DNA from 2 places in the Psychrobacillus sp. NPDC093200 genome. Region 2 is predicted to be linked to the other one. Evidence: predicted binding sites of a transcription regulator. Region 2 holds the regulator's gene; the other holds the start of a gene.
The links. Region 2 encodes CtsR, which represses protease genes until heat stress. Its sites were predicted from a motif close to ATGGTCAATAAAGGTCAAACA; they were not measured.

Region 1: the regulator CtsR is predicted to act here: its motif matches at 1,852-1,872, upstream of clpP (ATP-dependent Clp endopeptidase proteolytic subunit ClpP).

What each region holds. Positions count from the first base shown of each region.
Region 1 is NZ_JBNNVC010000003.1:168,864-173,375, reverse strand. Features, by position in the region: gene whiA (DNA-binding protein WhiA) at 1-132, shown strand, start outside; gene ACQKNZ_RS14360 (HPr family phosphocarrier protein) at 152-409, shown strand; gene ACQKNZ_RS14355 (hypothetical protein) at 821-1,105, opposite strand; gene clpP (ATP-dependent Clp endopeptidase proteolytic subunit ClpP) at 1,163-1,759, opposite strand; tRNA gene ACQKNZ_RS14345 (tRNA-Arg) at 1,935-2,006, shown strand; gene ACQKNZ_RS14340 (catalase family peroxidase) at 2,105-3,046, opposite strand; gene ACQKNZ_RS14335 (TPM domain-containing protein) at 3,245-3,904, shown strand; gene ACQKNZ_RS14330 (GNAT family N-acetyltransferase) at 3,971-4,417, shown strand; gene ACQKNZ_RS14325 (hypothetical protein) at 4,477-4,512, shown strand, end outside.
Region 2 is NZ_JBNNVC010000005.1:61,304-65,815, reverse strand. Features, by position in the region: gene rsgA (ribosome small subunit-dependent GTPase A) at 90-1,097, shown strand; gene ACQKNZ_RS17130 (GNAT family N-acetyltransferase) at 1,109-1,567, shown strand; gene ACQKNZ_RS17125 (CtsR family transcriptional regulator) at 1,734-2,207, shown strand; gene ACQKNZ_RS17120 (UvrB/UvrC motif-containing protein) at 2,223-2,765, shown strand; gene ACQKNZ_RS17115 (protein arginine kinase) at 2,755-3,852, shown strand; gene ACQKNZ_RS17110 (ATP-dependent Clp protease ATP-binding subunit) at 3,849-4,512, shown strand, end outside.

The DNA of each region.
Region 1 (4,512 bases), on a different contig from region 2:
TATCAGGATGTTACACTAAAGGAACTAGGAGACATGGTGTCCACTGGAAACGTAAGTAAATCTGGTGTCAACCATCGTTTGCGCAAATTGGATGAAATAGCAGATGCATTAAGAAGAGGCGAATCAATTTAAAGAAATGGGGCTAAGGATTATGGCGGAACAACAGGTCGAGGTAAAATTACAATCAGGACTTCAAGCAAGACAAGCAGCATTATTTGTACAAGAAGCTAATCGTTATATTGCAGATGTGTTTTTAGAAAAAGACGATAAAAAAGTAAACGCTAAAAGTATCATGGGTATCATGAGCTTAGCGATAAGCAAGGGTGCTACCATCACTTTAAGTGCTGAGGGCTCTGACGAAGCAGAAGCAGTAGAATCACTAGCTAAATTCATTTCTAAAGCAGAATAATTAATCGTAAGGCTGTTGTATGATCCAGTATGGATTGTATGGCAGCTTTTTTAATATTAATTTTTGGTAGATTTCCGCTATAGGCGGTCGCTTTCCAAGGGGGGTGCGATAAGCCATCACCCGTCGCTTACGCGCGCGGTTGTGATGTCTTATCTGCCTCACTGATCCCACTAGAGTCGCCGCCTGCCGCTACAATCATAGGTTGTGTAGGAAAGAGAAAGTCGTATGGGGAAAAATAAGATATCTAATTTCCGTCATGCTTCACTATTCAATTTTAAGAGAATATAAAGTAAACTCTTTTATGAAGTGATTATAATTTCATTTAAAATTTTTAGGCAATAGTCGGGAGTTGAAAAAATAGATTGCTTTATCTATAAAAAAAACGTGTTCGAAGAAACGAACACGCTCATACTAGGAAGAAAAATCGTTGTTAATGATCTTATCTACGTATTTTTTTGCAGGAACTAGCCCTAAATTTGTTTCATTTCGAACGAATTTGACCATTTCCACTAGGCTACTGCCGTTATTATTCATCTCTAGAATTTGTTTTTCTAAATCCTCGTCACCGGTAAAATGAAGGTCCTGCTGTTCTTCTAATTTTCTAATTTTTCTTTGTAGGCTGAAGGTATAGATGACTAAAAATAGAATGATTAATAAAGAAGTTATTTGATATAGAATAGTTACACAACCTTTCATTACTAAGTTACAAAAAAATCCAAGCGAACAGGAGCTCGCTTGGATTTCATGGCATTATTAGTCTTTTTTCATTTCGCTGCGTGCGATGATATGATCGATTAGACCATATTCTTTTGCACGTTCTGCTGTCATGAAGTTATCGCGGTCTGTGTCTCTTGAAACTACTTCAAGTGGCTGACCAGTGCGCTCAGACATAATATGGTTTAATTTATCGCGTAAGAACAAGATGCGTTTAGCAGCAATCTCGATTTCTGTTGCTTGCCCTTGAGCTCCACCAAGTGGTTGGTGAATCATTACCTCTGCGTTTGGAAGTGCATAGCGCTTGCCTTTTGTTCCAGCAGTAAGTAAGAAAGCACCCATTGATGCTGCCATACCGATACAAATAGTTTGTACGTCTGGTTTGATGAATTGCATTGTATCGTAGATAGCCATACCAGCAGTGATACTTCCGCCTGGGCTATTGATGTAGATGGAGATATCCTTTTCTGGATCTTCCGCTTCTAGGAATAAAAGCTGAGCAACAATAGAGTTTGACACGTTGTCATCAATCGCACTACCAAGCATGATGATGCGGTCTTTTAACAATCTTGAATAGATGTCATAGGCACGCTCACCGCGATTTGTTTGTTCAATAACTGTAGGAATTAAATTCATCCTGGATTGCCTCCTTCAAAGGTGGTTATATTTTTTATTTTTATTTGTGTACTGAGAAATTCTACCTCAGTTGTAACTTTATCATACATGGAATGGTCAAGGAAGGTCAAATATTAAGCTTAGAAATGTTGACTTGAATTATTCCTATTCCATTTGTATAATAGAAAGGTCGCTTGCCCCTGTAGTTTAATGGATATGACGTAAGATTCCGGTTCTTGAGATGGGGGTTCGATTCCCTCCAGGGGCGTCCATAACATTTAGAAACACTCGAATTCTTCGAGTGTTTTTTTATTTACAAGATATGAAAGTATATGCTTTGTCGAGCTTTAGTGCCCTGCATTTTCCTTACTCATTTTTACTTCTCCTTTCATATGATTCAGCATATGCGCCACTACGAAAGTGTAGTATAGGATCATCTGTTAGCTCTATGCCCTCCGGTACAATCGTTGGATCAAAAACAATGTCTTCCTTAGGATGTATTTTATTTTTGATTTCCAAACGACCAATATTCACTTTTCTTCTTTCCTCTGGCCACATATCTGTAGCATCGTTTGGATTATCTCCATCCTCCGCTAAGCGGATAAAGAGATCAAACTCGACTGGCGCCTGGTTTAATCTGTTATCTAGTTCCTCGGTCAAATAATTAGCTGAAAGAGATTTACTTGTCAAAGCAGGGTCCTTTGTTTCTTTAACAGGAACCCATTCATATTTAATCGCCTGACGAACACCGTCTTTATTGACGAAATAGAAGGCATGTATAGGATAATAATGGAGCTCTGCGTAACTTATTGGCGGCTGTTTTGCCTGCTCTTTAATGATTTGTATTACGTTTTTGCTATGTGGATATTTTTTAGAGAGCAGCTCTACCATGGCAAGACCTCTATCAATAGTTTTGATTCCTGTTTTTTCATCAGTGAATATTTCAATCATATCTATAAATTCTCTAGGGCTGCTAGTGACAAACATAGGCACAGTAGCACTCACTAAATTGGTGATACTGCCATCTGCTAGCTGAAATTGAACAGCCAGTCCTTTTGCCGGGGTAAGATAATCTATCGAAGCAGGGTTAGGCGGGCTATTGGAAAAACGGATGGTTGCGGAGACAGCTTCTCTATGAAGGTGAGGCGCTACAGTGTAAGGTACCGCATTGCCATTCGGATGAAATACCGCTTCATACATATCTCCCTTTGCATGGGCTCTTCTTGCTCCAGGAAATTTTCCTTGAATTTGTTCGAGTGCATCCACCGCTTCCTTTGGAGTTAAATCCTCTTTATGTAATTGTTCCATGTTTTTACCTCCTTTTTTATTGCAGTCTATTCATCATTACCACTCTTTTCCTATATTAAACCCACAAAACGGGAAGAAAGCTTTCGGGGAAACTTCTAAAGATAGTTTTTATAATTAATGAATTAGATTCGCATATTCGGAATAAAGTAATAATAGAAACTTAGAAAAGATAAAAGGGAGGGGGTGAGAGAGTTGCTAATGAAAAAATCCATACACCTGCTAGTTAGTATAATATTTGTTTCTCTATTATTACCGGTAACGACAGGAGCCGCATCTAACATTCCTAATGTTCCGAGAGATTCCTATTTAGTAGATTTAGAAGGTTATCTAGCTGATGAAACTAATCTAGAAATAGAGCGATTAGGAAGCAGATTGAAACAAGGAACCACTGCTCAAATGGTTGTCATGATTATCGATAATATAGGTGATCAGTCAGCAGAACAATTCAACATGGAGGTCATACGTGAAAATAAAATAGGAAGTGTTAGAAAGAAAAATGGAATTGTTATTTTGATTGAGGCAAATCCTATCAATCAAGGAGGGCCGACAGTTGAAATAACAGTAGATCGCGATTTAGAGGAAGCGATATCGTACGAAAAAGTAGACCGTATAATTGATCAATATACTATGCCTTATTTGAATCAAGGCTTTATCGACGAGGCAGTTCTCTACACATACCAGGCTTTATACAATGAAGTAATAGGAGAATATGGTTTGAAAGAGGAAACTATACAACCACAAGTTTATACAACTAGCAATACTAATCGGTTGTCTATTCCTACTGTTGTGGTAATTGCACTAGTAATCTTTCTCCTTTATAGGATGATAAATAGGAACAGGGGTCACGAGCACAAATAGTAATCTATACTGCATATCCAATTTTTTATTATTCTGATAAAATATAAAAAGAGAGGGGATGTAGAGATGAAACTAGTAGAGATAAACGAGGATAACTGGCGTAAAATTGTCTTTCTATCAACTAACGAGGACGGCAAAGCAACTATAGTAGAAAAATTTGTAGCATCCAATGCATTATCCATCGTTCAATCAGTCTATGAAACTGGTTGGATTACAAGAGGGATAGAGGTTGAGGACAAGCTTATTGGCTTTACGATGTACGGATTAGATGAAGAAACTTCAAACTACTGGCTATGCCGATTTATGATCGATCATCAGAGTCAAGGTAAAGGCTATGGCAGAAAAGCAATTGAGCTAATCTTGAACGAAATAAAGCAGCTTGATGGTTGTGAAAGCATCTATTTATCAACCGAGCCAGATAACGAAGCAGCCATCAAGCTATACGAAAGCCTCGGCTTCCAAAAAACAGGCAAGCTTAATGAGGGAGAAGCGGAGTTTATGCTAAAAGTCTAGGACAAGGGGAGAGCGAGGGCTCTTCTTTTTTTGTTGAGGGGATTGTAGTAAACTAGGCCATGATTGTAGTAAAAAGTGATGGGTTTGTAGTAAAA
Region 2 (4,512 bases):
CGATTAAAATATTTTTAGGGAAAATTAGGAGGAAATTTAAATTGAATTTAATCGAAAAGTATGGATGGAATAGTAAATGGGAAGAAAAGATGACGAGCAAAGGATTAGTAGGCCGAGTTTTACTCGAGCATAAACATTTATATCGAGTAGTCACAAATGATGGAGAGTGGCTATGCTCCCTTTCAGGTAAGTTTAAATTTGACAACAATCGAGAAGCTTTTCCGGCAGTAGGAGATTGGGTTGTTTTAGAGCAAATGCCAGGAGAAGAGAAAGGGATTATTCAACAGGTTTTACCGAGACAATCGCAATTCTCAAGAAAAGTGGCTGGTACAACTATGGAAATTCAATTGGTTGCAGTGAATGTAGATTATGTGTTTTTAGTGATGTCACTCAACCAAGACTTCAATGTTAGAAGGTTAGAGCGTTACTTACTCGCAGCTTGGGATTCGGGGGCGACACCAGTAGTTGTTCTAACGAAAAAAGATGCTTGTGAGCAATTGGATTATTATATCAATGAAGTCGAATCTATTGCATTTGGCGTCGAAATCTTTGCTGTTTCTAGTGTTACAGGAGAAGGAATAGAAGACTTGGCCGCTCTTCTTGGCGAAGGGAAGACAGGTGCATTACTTGGCTCTTCAGGTGTAGGTAAATCCTCCTTGATAAATGCTCTATCAGGAGAAGAAGTGATGGCGGTTAGTGACATTCGAGAGGATGATAGTAAGGGGCGTCACACAACAACTCATAGAGAGCTTTCTTTGTTACCTGGAGGAGGGCTATTGATAGATACACCAGGGATGAGAGAATTTCAGCTATGGGATTCAAGCGAGGGGATTAGCAACAGCTTCCAAGATATAGAAGAGCTTGCAATGCAGTGTCGATTTAGAGACTGTCAGCATAAAAAAGAGCCTGGCTGTACGATTCAGGAGGCTATTCGTTCTGGTGTGCTAAAAGAGGATCGTTATAGGAGCTATGTAAAATTATTACGTGAACTAGCCCATATGGAACGTAAAAACGACTTGGCTGCACAAAAAACAGAGCGAGATAAATGGAAGCAATTATCTAAAGCCCAAAAAAACAATAAAAAAAGAAAAGTTTAAAGAGGTACTCAATGATTTTATTACTTGATCATCACAATCAATCTGTAGCAGAAGAAATGCTTGAAGTACAGCTTCCGGCTTATCGAAAGGAAGCGGAGATTATCGGTTTTGATGGCATTCCGCAGCTTAAGGAAACTACAGAGGATATTAAAGCTTCTAAAGAAATTTATATAGGAAAGTATGAAAAGGAACAACTGCTTGGTTTTATTTCATATGAAATTAATGGAGATGAAATGGATATCTGTAGGCTAATTGTCCACCCTAATCATTTCAGGAAGGGAATAGCTACTGAGCTGTTAAAATACGTATTGGACCTCGCTCCTGATAGTGTAAGTGTTATAGTAACTACTGGTGCAAAAAATAAACCGGCGCTTACTTTGTACGAAAGACACAACTTTTCCAAAATAAAGGACATTGAAGTAGAGCCTAATTTTTTTATTACACAACTCAAATACAATTCACAAATATAAGAATATAAGTTTCCATTTTGATACAACCTAAAACTACTGACAATAAATGTTGGTAGTTTTTTTGTTGTTTTTATGTTAGGCATATCAATTGCACATACAAAAATTTCGCTATATAATATAGTCAAATATAGTCAAAGTCAGTTTTAATGAGAAGAGGTGAGAGAAGATGAGAAATATATCTGACATTATTGAAGGTTATTTGAAGTCAATTATCGAAGAAGAAAGTAGAGGGCAGATTGAAATAAAGAGAAGTGAAATCGCTGAAAAATTTCACTGTGTCCCCTCGCAAATAAATTATGTTATAAACACTCGATTTACACAGGACCGTGGTTATTTGGTGGAAAGTAAGCGAGGTGGTGGTGGGTATATTCGAATCCTCCGCGTTCGGGCCCATACAAAAGCTGAATTGATTGAGCATATAATACAAAGTCTGGAAGCCGGGGCGTCTGAGTCCGCGACAGAAGATATTGTATTTAGATTATTGGATGAAGAAGTGATAACTAAGCGAGAAGCAAAAATTATTTTAGCAGCCTTAGCCAGAACGACTTTAGCCATCCCACTGCCTGCAAGAGACGATCTAAGAGCACGAATACTTTGTGCGATGCTATTAACGTTAAAATATGAAAAAAGTGAAAAATGAACGGGGTGTTGAAAAGTGATTTGTGAAAATTGTAAGCAAAGACCGGCCAAAGTGACGGTTACACAGGTGCATAACGGAGAACACTTTGAACGACATTATTGTGAGGTTTGTGCAAATAGCCTACACCCGTTTTATGTTGAATATAAACAAGACCCATTATCTCTCCATCAGCTTCTATCTAATTGGTTTAACCACGCGGATCAGCAGATGGTTCAACAAAAACAACAGAAAACACTTGAATGTAATGAATGTGGCTGGTCTATTGAGAGGTTCTTAGAGGAAGGTAAGTTTGGATGCGCTTCTTGTTATGAAAGCTTTCGTCCTCATTTACCCCAAGTTTTAAAACGTCTGCATAATGGCAATACGACACATATTGGAAAAGCACCAGGGGTACTTGGTGAAAAAATAGCTTTAAAGAAAAGAATTGAAGCAATACGTACACAAATGAAGGATGCTGTCGAGCATGAACAATTTGAGGATGCCGCTAAGCTGAGAGATGAAGTAAAAGAACTAGAAAAACAGCTTGTCGAAGGAGGTGGCGACCACTATGTCGGTTGATAACTTTTTAGATAATTCCAGATCTAGTTGGATGGAAGGGGAAGGAGAGCATTCTGACATTGTGATGAGCACAAGGATCCGATTGGCTAGAAATCTGAATGGATTTCGCTTCCCTCTTGCATTTACAGAGGACGAAGCGCATAAAATTGACCAATCTGTTTCAGCCACTTTGTTGGATGCTGCTGATGAAGCATTGCAAATGAAATTTTCCTCCATTCAGATAAAAGATGTATCTGAGCTCGGACGCCAAGTGTTAGTAGAAAAGCATTTGATCAGTCCCAAATTGGCAAATTCTCCGAATACAGGCTCCGTCCTTTTATCGGAGGATGAATCTGTTAGTCTCATGGTAAATGAAGAGGACCATATTAGGATTCAGTGCCTTTTTCCAGGCCTCCAAATTGAAGAGGCTTATAAACGGGCAGATAATATAGATAGCTTATTGGAAAAAGAATTACCTTACGCATTCGATGAACAGTTTGGATATTTAACAAGTTGCCCTACTAATACGGGCACTGGACTTAGGGCATCAGTTATGATGCATTTACCTGCATTAACGAAAACAAAACAAATGAATCGAATAGTAACCATTATTTCTCGACTTGGAATGGTAGTAAGAGGGATATATGGAGAGGGTAGTGAAGCGCTCGGCAATGTTTATCAGGTATCAAATCAAACGACACTTGGTAAGACTGAGGAGGATATACTTGCTGATCTTCAAAGCATTACGGAACAAATTATTCAAAAAGAAAGAGAAGCACGAGATGCACTATTAAAGCATTCTCCCAATACACTAGAGGATCGTCTTTATCGTTCGTTAGGAACCTTATCCTATGCTCGTCTTATGACAACGGAGGAGGCAGCAAGATGCCTATCCGATGTACGCTTAGGGATAGATATTGGACTTATTCAAGATGTGGATATGTCTATCTTAAATGAATGTATGGTTTTTATGCAGCCAGGATTTTTACAAAAGTATGCTGGTACAACTTTAAATGCTTCGGAGCGTGATATGTTTCGAGCTAAGCTGTTAAGGGAACGTTTGCAAAAAGGAGAAAAAGAGAAAACAAAAGGAGAGGAACCTGCATGATGTTTAATCGATTTACGCAAAGATCGCAAAAAGTTTTACAATTAGCTCAAGAAGAGGCTATTCGCTTAAAGCACGAATCTATAGGAACAGAACATATATTACTTGGACTTATTCGAGAGGGCAGTGGTATTGCGGCAAAAGCTTTAGAAGCAATTGAAGTAGATCCAAAAGTAATAGAAGCAGGTATTGAGGAGCTAGTTGGAACTGGGGCAGAGGAAGTCGGCCCTATTGTTCACTATACGCCTCGCGCTAAGAAAGTGATTGAACTTTCAGTGGATGAGTCTAGAAAGCTTGGTCATTCTTATATTGGAACAGAGCATTTACTTCTCGCGTTAATCCGTGAAGGAGAAGGTGTAGCTGCAAGAGTGTTAAACAATGCAGGTGTAAGCTTAAACAAAGCGCGCCAGCAGGTACTTCAATTATTAGGAAGCTCCGATCAATCTCATAGTAATAGCAATTCCAATGGGGTCGCTCCAGCTAGCACGCCTACGTTAGACGGGTTAGCAAGGGATTTAACTCAAATTGCAAGAGAAGGTACGCTAGATCCAGTCATCGGCCGTAGCAAGGAAATTACACGCGTTATAGAAATTTTGGCTCGTCGTACGAAAAACAATCCAGTTCTTATAGGAGAACCAGGTGTTGGTAAAACTGCAATTGCAG